Regions from separate parts of the Cellulomonas sp. NPDC058312 genome, predicted to be linked through region 1. Evidence: predicted binding sites of a transcription regulator. Region 1 holds the regulator's gene; the other holds the start of a gene.
The links. Region 1 encodes HspR, which represses chaperone genes until heat shock. Its sites were predicted from a motif close to AAGTTGAGTCNNNNNGACTCAACTT; they were not measured.

Region 1 (6,897 bases):
GAGTTGCCAGCACGGCGACCGCGTCGCAGACTTGAGCGCAGCAGGCTCAAGGCGCCCCGGCCACCACGGCCACGGACGCCCCACGGACACCGCACGACGAAGGAAGAGGCACTCACATGGCACGAGCAGTCGGCATCGACCTGGGCACCACCAACTCGGTGGTCGCCGTCCTCGAGGGCGGGGAGCCCACCGTCATCGCCAACGCCGAGGGCGCGCGCACGACCCCCTCGGTCGTCGCGTTCTCCAAGACCGGTGAGGTCCTGGTCGGCGAGGTCGCCAAGCGCCAGGCCGTCACCAACGTCGACCGCACCATCGCCTCGGTCAAGCGCCACGTCGGCACCGACTGGACGACCGAGATCGACGACAAGAAGTACACGGCGCAGGAGATCTCCGCCCGCGTGCTCGGCAAGCTCAAGCGCGACGCCGAGGAGTACCTGGGCGAGCCCGTCACGGACGCGGTCATCACCGTCCCGGCGTACTTCAACGACGCCGAGCGCCAGGCGACCAAGGACGCCGGTCAGATCGCCGGCCTCAACGTCCTGCGCATCGTCAACGAGCCCACCGCGGCGGCCCTGGCCTACGGCCTCGAGAAGGGCAAGGAGGACGAGCTCATCCTCGTCTTCGACCTCGGCGGCGGCACGTTCGACGTCTCCCTGCTCGAGGTGGGCAAGGACGACGACTTCTCCACCATCGAGGTCCGCGCGACCTCCGGCGACAACCGCCTCGGCGGCGACGACTGGGACAACCGGATCGTGCAGTGGCTCGTCGGCCAGGTGAAGAACAGCACCGGCGTCGACCTGTCGAAGGACAAGATCGCCCTCCAGCGGCTGCGCGAGGCGGCGGAGCAGGCCAAGAAGGAGCTGTCGTCCGCGACCAGCACCAACATCAGCCTGCAGTACCTGTCGATGAGCGAGAACGGCCCCATCCACCTGGACGAGAAGCTCACCCGGGCGCAGTTCCAGGAGATGACCAAGGACCTGCTCGAGCGCACGAAGGCGCCGTTCCAGGCCGTCATCCGCGACGCCGGCATCAAGGTCGCCGACATCGACCACATCGTCCTCGTGGGCGGCTCGACCCGCATGCCCGCCGTCACCGACGTGGTGCGCGAGCTCACCGGCGGTCGCGAGCCCAACAAGGGCGTCAACCCGGACGAGGTCGTCGCCGTCGGCGCCGCCCTGCAGGCCGGTGTCATCAAGGGCGACCGCAAGGACGTCCTGCTGATCGACGTGACCCCGCTGTCCCTGGGCATCGAGACCAAGGGCGGCGTGATGACCAAGCTCATCGAGCGCAACACGGCCATCCCGACCAAGCGCAGCGAGATCTTCTCGACCGCCGAGGACAACCAGCCGTCCGTGCTGATCCAGGTGTTCCAGGGCGAGCGCGAGTTCGCGCGGGACAACAAGCCGCTGGGCACGTTCGAGCTGACCGGCATCGCGCCGGCCCCGCGCGGCGTCCCGCAGGTCGAGGTCACCTTCGACATCGACGCGAACGGCATCGTGCACGTGTCCGCCAAGGACCGCGGCACCGGCAAGGAGCAGTCGATGACGATCTCCGGCGGCTCCGGCCTGCCGAAGGACGAGATCGACCGCATGGTCAAGGAGGCCGAGGCGCACGCCGCCGAGGACAAGCAGCGTCGCGAGGAGGCGGAGACCCGCAACTCCGCCGAGCAGCTCGTCTACTCCACGGAGAAGCAGCTCACCGACAACGACGACAAGCTGTCCGACGACGTCAAGTCCGAGGTCCGCGGCGCCGTCGACGACCTGAAGAAGGCGCTGGAGGGCGAGGACCTGGCCGAGGTCACCGCCAAGCACGCCGCCCTGTTCGCCGCCAGCCAGAAGATCGGCGAGGCGGTGTACTCCCAGAACCAGGACGCCCCCGCCGGTGAGCAGCCCGCCGCGGAGCAGCCCGCCGCGTCGTCCGACGACGACGTGGTGGACGCCGAGATCGTCGACGACGAGGGTGACAAGAAGTGACCGACCAGCCGAACCCGCAGGGGCGTGATCCCGAGGAGGAGGCCCCGCGCGTGACCGACAAGCGCCGCATCGACCCGGAGACGGGCGAGCTGCGCGAGCCGACGCCCGAGGAGCAGGTCCTCGCCGAGGCCGAGCAGGCGGCGTCCGCCGCCGAGCAGGCCATCGCCGGCGAGGGCCTGGCCGAGGCGCAGCAGCTGGCGGCCGAGCGGCTCGACGAGCTGCAGCGGCGCAACGCCGACTACTACAACCTCGAGCAGCAGTACTCGGCCTACGTGAAGCGGTCGAAGGCCGAGGCCCTGAACGCCCGCGACCAGGGCGTGGCCGCGGTCGCCGAGGCGCTGATCGGGGTGCTCGACGACATCGAGCTCGCCCGCCAGCACGGCGACCTGGTCGGGCCGTTCGCCTCGATCGCCGAGAAGCTCGAGGCGACCGTCGGCCGGTTCGGCATCGAGCGGTACGGGGCGCCCGGCGAGGCGTTCGACCCGCAGGTGCACGAGGCGCTCATGCACGGGCACTCGGCCGACGTGACCGAGCCGACGGTGCAGCAGGTCCTCCAGCCGGGCTACCGGCTGGGCGACCGCATCGTCCGGCCGGCGCGCGTCGCGGTCGTCGACCCGGAGGCGTGACGAGCAGGATGAGGACCCGCCGGGCGCACGTGCCCGGCGGGTCCGCCCGGTCCGGGGCCGCGCCCCGGCGGACCGGGGACCACCGACCCACACGGAGGGAGGCGCAGTGAGCGGTCAGGACTGGCTGGAGAAGGACTTCTACGCCGTGCTCGGCGTCCCCAAGGACGCCGACGCCGCCGCGATCAAGAAGGCGTACCGCAAGCTCGCCCGCACCATGCACCCGGACCACAACCCCGGGGACGCGGTCGCGGAGGCCAAGTTCAAGGAGGTCGGCGAGGCGTACGCCGTGCTGTCCGACCCCGAGCAGCGCCAGCAGTACGACCAGCTGCGCGCGATGGCCGGCGGGGCGCGGTTCCGCGCCGGGACCGGCGGCGCGGGCGGGGGCGGCGGCGCGAACGGCGGCTTCGAGGACCTGTTCGGCGGCGTGTTCACCGGCGCCGGCGGCGGGGGCAGCCGCGTGCGGTTCCCGCAGGGCGGCGGCGGAGGTGCCGGCGGCGGCGGGTTCGAGGACCTGCTGGGCGGCCTGTTCGGCGGGGGCGGCGGCTTCGGCGGCCAGACCCGCGGCGGCCGGCGCGGGGCCGACCTGTCGGCCGTGACCACGCTGCCGTTCCGGCAGGCCGTCGAGGGGTCGACCGTGGCCCTGGGCGTCGAGGGGCGGACCGTCAAGGCCCGCATCCCCGCGGGCGTCCGCGACGGCCAGAAGATCCGGCTGCGCGGCAAGGGCCGCCCCGGTGAGCACGGCGCCCCGGCCGGTGACCTCGAGGTCACCGTGCGGGTCACGCCGCACCCGGTCTTCGGGCTCGACGGCAACAACCTGCGGGTCACGCTGCCGGTCGCGTTCGACGAGGCCGCGCTCGGCGCCGACGTGACGGTGCCGACGCTCGACGGCGGCACGGTCCGCCTGAAGATCCCGGCGGGCACCCCGTCGGGGCGGACGCTGCGCGTCAAGGGCCGCGGCGTCACCACGGCGAGCGGCACCGGCGACCTGCTGGTCACCGTGCAGGTCGTCGTCCCGCAGCGGCTCAGCGCCGCCGCGAAGGAGGCCGTGCAGGCGTTCGGCATCGCGACGTCCGGCGAGGACCCGCGCGCCGACCTGCTGGCGCGCGCCGCGGAGTGAGCCACGACCGGCCGGGTGCGGCGCACGCCACCCCGGCCGGTCCCCGAGCGAGGAGGGTGTGATGGCGTCCGAGGACGCGCAGGTCTACGTGATCTCGGTGGCCGCCGAGCTCGCCGGCATGCACCCCCAGACCCTGCGGCAGTACGACCGGCTCGGGCTCGTCCAGCCCGGCCGCACCCGGGGCCGCGGCCGCCGCTACTCGCTGCGCGACATCGCGACCCTGCGCGAGGTGCAGCGGCTCTCCCAGGAGGAGGGCGTCAACCTCGCCGGGATCAAGCGGATCCTCGAGCTCGAGAACGAGGTCGACCGGCTCCGCAAGCAGGTCGAGTACCTGCGGGCGTTCGCCGAGCCCGGCCGGCGCGTGTTCACCGCGCACCCGTCCGGGGACGTCGTCGCGATGGGACCGATGGGCCGCAGCCAGCGCCGGCGTGGCGAGGCGCCCGTGGACCCGCGCGCCGTCGGAGCGCCGGGGGCGATCGTGCTGTGGCGCCCGGCGGGGCGGTGACGTGACCCGCGGTCTGCGTGCCGTCGCGGGGGCCGTGGGCGTCGCCCTGCTGCTCGTGGCGTGCGGCGCCCCCGCGGACCCGCCTCCCGCGGACCCGACCGCCCCCGCGCCGTCGACCTCCGCGCCCGCCGACCCGCCCCCCACGTCCGCGGACCGCACCGCGTCGGTGGTCGACGGCCTGGTCGCCCTGGAGCGGTCGTCCGGCGCCCGTGTCGGCGTGTACGCGGTCGACACCGGGTCCGGTGACGTCGTGACCTACCGGGCCGACGAGCGGTTCGGGTACGCCTCGACGCTCAAGGCGCTCGCGGTGGGCGAGCTCCTGCGGGGGCAGCCGGTCGCCGCGCTCGACGAGGAGCTGCCGCTCGCGCCGGAGGACGTCGTCGACGCGGGCTACGCCCCGGTGACCGGCGCGCGCGTCGGGGAGCGGCTGTCCGTGCGCGAGCTGGGCGCGGCCGCGGTGTCCGAGAGCGACAACGGCGCCCTGAACGTGCTCCTGCGCCGCCTCGGCGGGCCGGAGGCGCTGCAGGCCGCGCTGGTCGCCGCGGGCGACTCGACGACGCTGGTCGACGCGGGCGAGCCCGACCTGAACCGGTTCACCCCGGGCGACCCCGCCCGCTCCAGCACCCCGCGCGCGCTCGGCGAGGGCCTGCGGCGGTACGCGCTGGGCGACGCGCTGACCCCGGAGGTCCGGGACGTGTACGTCGGCTGGCTGACCGGGTCGACCACCGGGGACGCGACCATCCGCGCCGGGGCGCCCGCGGGCTGGGTGGTCGGCGGCAAGACCGGGTCCGCCGGCCGGTACGGGTCCCGCAACGACGTCGCCGTGCTCTGGCCGCCGGACCGCGACCCCGTGGTGCTCGCGGTGCTGACCGACCGGCCGGAGGTCGACGCCGAGCCGGACGACGTCGTGCTCGCCGCCGCCGCGTCCGTGGTGCTGGCGGCGTACGGCGGCTGACGCCCCCGGGCGCCGGCACCCGGTGCGCGACACGCCGGTGCGGGACGACACGCCGGGTGTTCCGCGCGCCCGCTCCTGGGACGTGCGTCACGACCGCGGGCCGGTCCCACGGTCGTCCACATGTGGGTCCGGGTGTGGGCGGGTCTGGGGATATCTGTGGACGACGGCGCAGGCCCGGCGCGTGGCCAGCGGGAGGGCCGGGTGTCAGTGGTCGGTCGTAGCCTGTGGATGAACCCGGACACCGGGAGTTCTGCACAGGCTGTGGACGAACGACACGCGTGTAACACCAGTCCTAGTGGTCCGTTGCGGGACGCACCACTAGGTGTAGTGTTCCAACTCGCTGCTCGACGCGGGGACCGGACTACCGGGAGACCCGCCCGGAGCGGCCCCAGAACAGCATTCAGACCGGGGAGACCACGATGACCATCACCGTCTACAGCAAGCCGTCGTGCGTCCAGTGCAACGCGACCTACCGCGCGCTGGACAAGGCCGGCCTGCAGTACGAGGTCGTCGACATCACCGAGGACGCCGACGCCCGTGACTACGTCATGTCGCTCGGCCACCTGCAGGCGCCGGTCGTCGTGGCCGACGGCCAGCACTGGTCCGGCTACCGCCCCGACCAGATCAAGGCGATCGCCGACCGCGCCGCGGTCTCCGTCGCCTGAACCGATCGCACGCCGCCCGATGACCCGGGCGGCCCGGTCGCACGGCAGCACGATCGAACGCAGGCGCGGGGGAGGGCGAGCATGAGCTCCCTGGTCTACTTCTCCAGCGTCTCCGAGAACACCCGCCGGTTCGTCGACAAGCTCGACATCGACGCCACGCGGATCCCGCTCCGACCCTCGGAGCCGTTCCTGCGCGTGCAGGACCCCTATGTGCTGGTGGTCCCCACGTACGGCGGCGGCAACGAGGGCGGCGCGGTCCCGCGGCAGGTCGTCAAGTTCCTCAACGACCCGGCCAACCGCTCCCTGATCCGCGGCGTGATCGCGGCGGGGAACACCAACTTCGGCGCGCACTACTGCATGGCCGGAGACATCATCGCGGCGAAGTGCCAGGTCCCGTACCTGTACGCCTTCGAGCTCATGGGAACGACCGAGGACGTGTCACGCGTCCGAGACGGATGGGGACGGTTTTGGCAGCGACACTCACAGATGACGGCGTGACGGACGCGACCGAGGTCATCACCCTCACGCCCGAGATGGACTACCACTCGCTCAACGCGATGCTGAACCTCTACGGCCGCGACGGCGAGATCCAGTTCGACAAGGACCGGGAGGCGGCGCGGCAGTACTTCCTGCAGCACGTCAACCAGAACACCGTCTTCTTCCACGACCTCGAGGAGAAGCTGGACTACCTGGTCGAGCACAAGTACTACGAGCCCGAGGTGCTCGCGCAGTACGACCGCGCGTTCATCAAGAGCCTGTTCAAGCACGCCTACTCGAAGAAGTTCCGGTTCCAGACCTTCCTCGGCGCGTTCAAGTACTACACCTCGTACACGCTGAAGACGTTCGACGGCAAGCGGTACCTGGAGCGCTTCGAGGACCGTGTCGCGATGGTGTCGCTCGCGCTCGCCGAGGGCGACGAGACGTTCGCCCTCCAGCTCGTCGACGAGATCGTCTCCGGCCGCTTCCAGCCGGCGACCCCGACGTTCCTCAACCTCGGCAAGGCGCAGCGCGGCGAGCCCGTGTCCTGCTTCCTGCTGCGCATCGAGGACAACATGG
Region 2 (6,897 bases), on a different contig from region 1:
GTCGGGCCGGTACCCGTTGAGCGCGGCGACGCGCCGCCCGCCGACCAGGCCCTCGCTGTAGTAGCCCGTCTCCGCGGACCCGATCGCGAACTCCCACCCGAGCAGCTCGCCGTAGAACCGGCGGCCGCGCTCCAGGTCGGGGACCGCGAGCTCCGCCCAGCAGGGCGTCCCCTCGTCCCAGGGCTCCTCGCGCACGCTCATGGTCGTCCCCCTCGCGTCGGTGCGGGTGCGGGGGCGCGAGCCGCCCGCAGCCCCCATCAGACCACCGCCCCCCGACACGCGGAAGGGGCGCCCCGGCAGTCCGGCGCCCCCTCCGCGCGCCGTGCTGCCGGGACGCCCCCGACCGTGGCCGCCTGTCAGGCGGCGGTGCGACCCAGCCCGGCGAACTGCCAGCCGGCGTCGCGCCAGCGCGCGGGGTCGAGCCGGCCGCGCGCGTCGACCACCCGGGCGTGGGTGGCCAGCGGGGCCAGCTTCTCGGCGTCCGCGTTCGCGAACTCGTCCCACTCGGTGAGCACGAGCACGACGTCGGTGCCCTCGACGGCCTCCTCGATGGAGGTCGCGTAGGACAGCGTCGGGAACGAGCGGCGGGCGGTGTCGCCGGCCTCCGGGTCGAAGACGGTGACCTGGGCGCCGCGCAGGTGCAGCGCCGCCGCGACGTTGAGCGCCGGCGAGTCGCGGACGTCGTCGGTGTCCGGCTTGAAGGCGGCACCGAGGACGCCGATCCGGCGGTTCAGCACGGAGCCGCCGCAGGCCTCGACCGCCATGTCCAGCACGCGCTCGCGCTGGCCCATGTTGATCTCGTCGACCTGCTGGAGCAGCGCCGAGGCCCGGTAGGCCCCGAGCTCGTTGGCGCGGTGCATGAGCGCGCGGATGTCCTTCGGGAGGCAGCCGCCGCCGAACCCGAGGCCGGCGTTGAGGAACTGGCGGCCGATCCGCACGTCGTGCCCGAGGGCGTCGGCGAGGACGGTGACGTCGGCACCGGCGGCCTCGCACACGGTGGAGATCGCGTTGATGAACGAGATCTTCGTGGCGAGGAACGCGTTGGCGCTGACCTTGACGAGCTCGGCGGTGGGCAGGTCGCAGACGACGACCGGGGTGCCCTCGGCGATCGGCCCGGCGTAGACCTCGCGGAGCGTGGCCTCGGCCTGGGCGCTGGTGCCGCCGAGCACGATGCGGTCGGGGTGCAGCGTGTCGTCGACGGCCTTGCCCTCGCGCAGGAACTCGGGGTTCCAGACCAGCTCGGCGGAGCGGCCCGCGGGGAGCTCGGCGGCGATCAGCGTGCGCAGCCGCGCGGCGGTGCCGACCGGGACGGTCGACTTGCCGACGATCAGCGCGTCCTTGGTGAGGTTCCGGGCGATGGTGGTCGCCGCGGACTCCACGTACGCCAGGTTCGCGGCGTGGCTGGTCTTCATCTGCGGCGTGCCGACGCAGATGAAGTGCACGTCGCCGAACCGTGCGGCCTCCTCCAGGTCCGAGGTGAACCGCAGCCGGCCGGTGGCGAGGTGCTTCTCGAGCAGCGGGTCGAGCCCGGGCTCGTAGAACGGCACCTTGCCGGCGGCGAGGGCGTCGACCTTGCTCTGGTCGGTGTCGGCCCCGAGGACCTCGAAGCCGAGCTCGGCCATCGCGACCGCGTGGGTCGCGCCGAGGTAGCCGGTGCCGAAGACGCTGATCTTCGGCGCGCCGTCGCGGGCGCCGCCGCCGGTCGTCTCGTCGGCGGTGAGGTCGTCGGTGGCCAGGGTCTCGGCGGCCAGGGTGGCGGCGGAGAGGGACGCGTCGTTCATGGCAGTGCTCCTCACGGTGGTGCGCGGGTGGCGGGGAGTGCGGGTCCGGCGGTTCACGGTGCGGCCGTCGGGGTCGGGGTGGGCGTCGCGCTCGGCGTGGCCGAGGGGGCGGGCGACGCCGTGGGGGCGGGCGACGCCGCGGGAGCGGGCGCCGTGGTGGGCGTCGGGCTCGGTGCCGGTGCGAGGGCCTGCGCGGGCGCCTGCTCCTCGGCTCCGGACCCGGCCTCCGGCGGTGCGGTCAGCAGCGTGCCGCCGAAATTGCGCGCCGGGTCGGCGAGACCGGTGCGGAACGCCTCGAGGCTGTTGGCCCGCGAGTCGACCCGCCAGTCGTTGGTGACGAGCTGGCCGCCGGAGTAGGTGGTGATCGCGAGGTTGAACCAGGCGAACCCGATGACGTCGTCGTTCGCGCCGGGGTCGAAGCCCTGGAAGAACGACTGGACCCACTGCGGCTTCGTGCCGCCGACCTCGGAGGCCGCGACCTCCGCGAGCAGGATCTTCTTGTCCGTGATCGCCCGCAGCTGGTCGAGCGTGCGGTCGTACGTGTAGGAGAACGTCGCGTCGTTGTCGGCCTTGTAGGGCGGGCGCTGGTAGCCGGAGACGCCGACCCAGTCGACGTAGGCGTCCCCGGGGTAGAGCGCCGCGAGGTGGTCCTGGCCCTGGTGCACGGCCGGGAGGTTGTTGATGATGTTCGGGGCCCAGACCCAGATCACGTACTGGTTCGCGCCGTTGGCCTCGAAGATGTCGTGGACGTGCCGCCACATCGTCACGTAGTCGCCCACGCCGTTGCCGTTGATCGGCGCGCCGGACGAGGTCTGCTCCGCCCAGGGGTACCAGACGCCGTTCATCTCGTGGTCGAGGCGGATCGCGAGCGGCAGGCCGGTCGCGGCGATGTCCCGGGCGTACTGCGCGAGGTAGGCGTCGAAGTCGCCCGCGATGATCTTCGGCAGGCTGTACGCCGGCTCGTCGACGACGTCGTTCTTCGACGCGATCGGGCGGGACTCCCAGGTGAGCATCGGCAGCATGTCGCGCTGCCAGGCCCGGGTCACGGCGTTCGCGCGGTAGGGCTCGTCCCAGCCGCCGAAGTAGCCGACCAGGCTCTGCTGCCGGCCGACGTCCTGGGCGGCGTCGTCGAACGTGGCCCAGTTGAACGGCGCCTGCTCGGTGTACATCCCGAAGTAGCGCTGGCTCGGGTCCAGCAGCTCCGCCTTGGACGGCGCCGTGGGGGCGACCGGCTCGGCGGGGGTCGTCGGGTTCTCGGGTCGAGGGTTGCTCGGGTTCGCCGCGCCGGCCCCGGTGGTGGGCGCCTTGGCGCCGCTGGTGCCCTTGCCGGACGAGCTCGTGCTCTTCCTGGCCGACGACCGGCCCGAGGACTGCGAGGAGCCGGAACCGGCCTGCGCCTGCTGGGCGGCCTCGGCGTCGCGCTGGGCCTGGGCGGCGGCGCGCGCCTCCTCGCCCTTCTTGCGGGCGGCCTGCTCGTCGGACAGGACGTCGCGCAGCGCGTCGGCCTGGGAACGGCTGGTCTCGAGCTGCGCCTCGAGCTCGGCGTTGCGGGCCTGGAGCTCGAGCTCCGCGGCGGTGGGCTCGTCGGCCTGGGCGTTGACGATCGAGGACACGGCGGGCGTGTTCCACACGACGAGCGTGATGGCGAGCAGGGCGATGGCGATGGTGGCCGTGGCGATGCGGGCGCGGACGGTCATCCGGCCCATCGTCGGGGCCCACCAGGCCTTGCCGTGGGGGTGCTGGGCGTCAGACATAGAGCAGGGCCTCCAGGGCGAACAGGATCACGGCGATCCCGTAGGGGATGGCGGCGAGCGGGTTGAGCCGTCGGCGGGCGGGTGCGGGGGCGGCGGCGCGGGCCTGCCGCCGGGACGCCTCGGCCGCGGGGGCGGTGCCGGGCTGCGCGGCGGTGGTGGCGTGCCACGCGGGTCCGGCGGCCGGGGACGTCCCGGCCTCGGCGTGCAGGGCCGGGGCGCCGACGGGCACCGGGGTGCCGTGGTCGCCGCCGTCGTCCGCCGCGTGGTCGCGCTGCGTCGGGAACCCGCCGGAGCGCGCGTCGCGGTCGACGACGTCGACGGGCGCCGGGCGGGACATCAGGTCGAGCTCGGCCTCGAGCGAGGCCGAGTCGGCGTCGTCGCTCTGGCCGGGGTCGCCGCCGGCGTAGGCACCGGCGCGGGTGCCCCAGCCGGAGGCGTGCGCCATCCGGAGGAACCCGAGCAGGCGGACCGGCATCAGGAAGAACGTCGAGACGATGATGAAGATCGGCAGCCGGAAGAAGTCGCTGGGGACCTCCTGCAGGTGCCGGATCTGCCGGATCGCCATCGAGAGCACGGACGACACCACCATGAGCGCGATCACCCAGAACCAGCCCGCCTGCGCGCCGTAGGTCTCGAGCATCGCCTCGTAGAGGTTGACGCCGGTGCCGGTCACGGACCGGTAGACCCAGCCGGCGATCGTCCCGACCAGCAGGAACGGCAGGATGATGTCGGCCAGGAAGAAGACCGACAGCACGGGGGCGTGCCCGAGCATCCAGGGCAGCATCCGCAGGGTGTTGTACTGCGAGCCGCGCGCCCAGCGGAGCTGCTGCTTGAACAGCTTCTTCACCTGCAGCGGGGCGTCCGTGTAGACCAGGCTGGTGTGCTGGTAGACGGTCCGGTACCCCTGCTTGAGGGTGAGGTTGGTCAGCGTCCGGTCGTCGGAGACCTCGAGGAACACGCCCATGAACCGCTGGGTCATGAAGTCGTGCATGACGTCGATCAGGATGTGCCGCCGGAAGGCGATGGTGCGCCCGGGGAGGCAGCCCACCTGGCCGAGGACGGACTGCGCGGGCATCGAGTAGAGCGAGCGCGAGTTCTCCAGCCAGTCCGCCCAGCGGGTGATCCAGGAGCGCGAGGGCTCGAGGATGCGCTGGCGGGTGGTGACGCCGCCGACGTTCGAGTCCTTGAACGGCTTGATGAGCTCGGAGAGCGTGCCGGGGGTCCAGACGGTGTCGGAGTCGAGCAGCACGGTGATGTCGTACTTCGAGAGCTCGGTGCCGATCTTCACCGCGTTCCGCTTGCCGGGGATCGGGGTGTGCACCCAGCGGACCAGCGGCGCGAACTCGTCGCACACCGCCTCGAGGTCGGGGTTGCGGGCGCCGTTGATGACGACGATGACCTCGTCGGGGTGCTGCTCGGTGACCCGGGTGAGCACGTCGCGGAACAGGTCGAGCGGCTCGTCGACGACGGGGACGATGACGCTGGTGGTCTCGTGGTGCTCGGCGACCCAGGGGCGGTACCGCCGCGACAGGACGACCTTGAGGATCCACAGGGCCCAGACGAGCCCGGAGAAGACGGTGAAGAGGTACAGCTCGGCGTGGTCGTCGAGCATGTGCCGGATCTGCAGGATGAAGATGAACATCGCTCACCTCGGCGCGGGTCGTGTCGGAAGAGCCGGCGGCGACGGTGACGCGGCAAGGAGGGGGCAACGCGGGTGGGGCGGTGGGCGGTGTCCGTCCGAGCTGGCTGCTCGAGGGTCCGTCCGTTGTGACTCGGCGGGCGGGCGGCTGTTGACTGAGGGTCACCCGTTCGAGCGGATGGAGGGTCCGGTCGGGGGGTTTCCTGTGAGCCGGATGTGATCCCGGCGGGAGTGGTCCAAGAGTGTTGGGCGGGGCTGGCGCAGCGCAACTCCCTTCGGGCGAATCGGACACGTTTTGTGAGATGGATCACGTCTGCGTGGTCCGGATTGCCGTAAATGTCCAGATCACAGTCGTGCAAGTCGGATATGTCCGGAGGTATCTCCGGGCAGCGGTGTCGCTGCTCAGCGCGGGTGCCCGGTGTTGCGGCAGCGCGTCGGGCGCGTGTCGGTGACGTGAACCTGGTCACAACGAGTCATGACGCGGGTCAGAGTCACAGTGCGCTATGACGAGCCGTCCGGAGGAGGCTCGGGTAGGGGCGGAGTCGCCCGCGCCGCCGCGCGCCCGCGCATCGCGTCACCGGGTGCGAGGGCTCGCCACGCAGAGTTGAGCGGAATAGGCTCAACTTGGGCCGGGTTGCACCGGACGGAACCTGAGAGCACCTGACCACCCCCGCGGGCACCCGCGGGACCGCACGCACGAGGCACGCACGGAGGGGACGTTGGACGCGAAGCTCACCACCAAGTCGCAGGAGGCCATCGGCGACGCCATCCAGCAGGCGTCGGCCGCCGGGAACCCGCAGCTGGAGCCGGCCCACCTGCTGAACGCGCTGCTCGCCCAGGAGGGCGGGGTCGCGAACGGCCTGCTCGACGCCGTCGGCGCGGACCGGACGGCGCTCGGGCGGGCGGTCCGCGCCGTCCTGGTCGGCCTGCCCACCGCGAGCGGGTCGTCCGTCGCGCAGCCCACGGCGTCCCGCGCGACCGCCGCGGTCATCGAGGCGGCGTCGTCCGAGGCGCGGACCCTCGGCGACGACTACGTCTCGACGGAGCACCTGCTGCTGGGACTGGCCGCCGGGCAGACCGGCGTCGCCGACGCGCTGCGCGCCCAGGGCGCCTCCCGGGACGCGCTCGCCGCCGCGCTGCCGTCCGTCCGCGGTTCGTCGCGCGTGACCAGCCCGAACCCCGAGGGCACCTACAAGTCGCTCGAGAAGTACGGCGTCGACCTCACCCAGCGCGCGCGGGACGGCCGGCTCGACCCGGTGATCGGCCGCGACGCCGAGATCCGCCGCGTCATCCAGGTGCTGTCGCGCCGCACCAAGAACAACCCGGTGCTGATCGGCGAGCCCGGCGTCGGCAAGACGGCCGTCGTCGAGGGGCTCGCCCAGCGCATCGTCGCCGGCGACGTGCCGGAGTCCCTGCGCGGCAAGCGCCTCATCTCGCTCGACCTCGCGGCGATGGTCGCGGGCGCGAAGTACCGCGGCGAGTTCGAGGAGCGGCTCAAGGCCGTCCTGGAGGAGATCACCTCGTCCGAGGGCGAGGTCGTCACCTTCATCGACGAGCTGCACACCGTCGTCGGCGCAGGCGCCGGGGGCGAGGGTGCGATGGACGCCGGCAACATGCTCAAGCCGATGCTCGCCCGCGGGGAGCTGCGCCTCGTCGGCGCCACCACCCTGGACGAGTACCGGGAGCGGATCGAGAAGGACCCCGCCCTCGAGCGCCGGTTCCA

Region 2: the regulator HspR is predicted to act here: its motif matches at 5,776-5,800, upstream of clpB (ATP-dependent chaperone ClpB).

Annotation. Positions count from the first base shown of each region.
Region 1 covers NZ_JBHVZE010000007.1:38,357-45,253, reverse strand. The annotation lists gene dnaK (molecular chaperone DnaK) at 117-1,973, shown strand; gene ACFVXN_RS17830 (nucleotide exchange factor GrpE) at 1,970-2,599, shown strand; gene ACFVXN_RS17825 (DnaJ C-terminal domain-containing protein) at 2,706-3,716, shown strand; gene ACFVXN_RS17820 (heat shock protein transcriptional repressor HspR) at 3,778-4,221, shown strand; gene bla (class A beta-lactamase) at 4,223-5,176, shown strand; gene nrdH (glutaredoxin-like protein NrdH) at 5,596-5,841, shown strand; gene nrdI (class Ib ribonucleoside-diphosphate reductase assembly flavoprotein NrdI) at 5,923-6,339, shown strand; gene nrdE (class 1b ribonucleoside-diphosphate reductase subunit alpha) at 6,309-6,897, shown strand, end outside.
Region 2 covers NZ_JBHVZE010000003.1:523,516-530,412, reverse strand. The annotation lists gene ACFVXN_RS11410 (VOC family protein) at 1-201, opposite strand, end outside; gene ACFVXN_RS11405 (UDP-glucose dehydrogenase family protein) at 357-1,622, opposite strand; gene ACFVXN_RS11400 (glycosyl hydrolase) at 1,835-3,535, opposite strand; gene ACFVXN_RS11395 (glycosyltransferase family 2 protein) at 3,528-5,177, opposite strand; gene clpB (ATP-dependent chaperone ClpB) at 5,894-6,897, shown strand, end outside.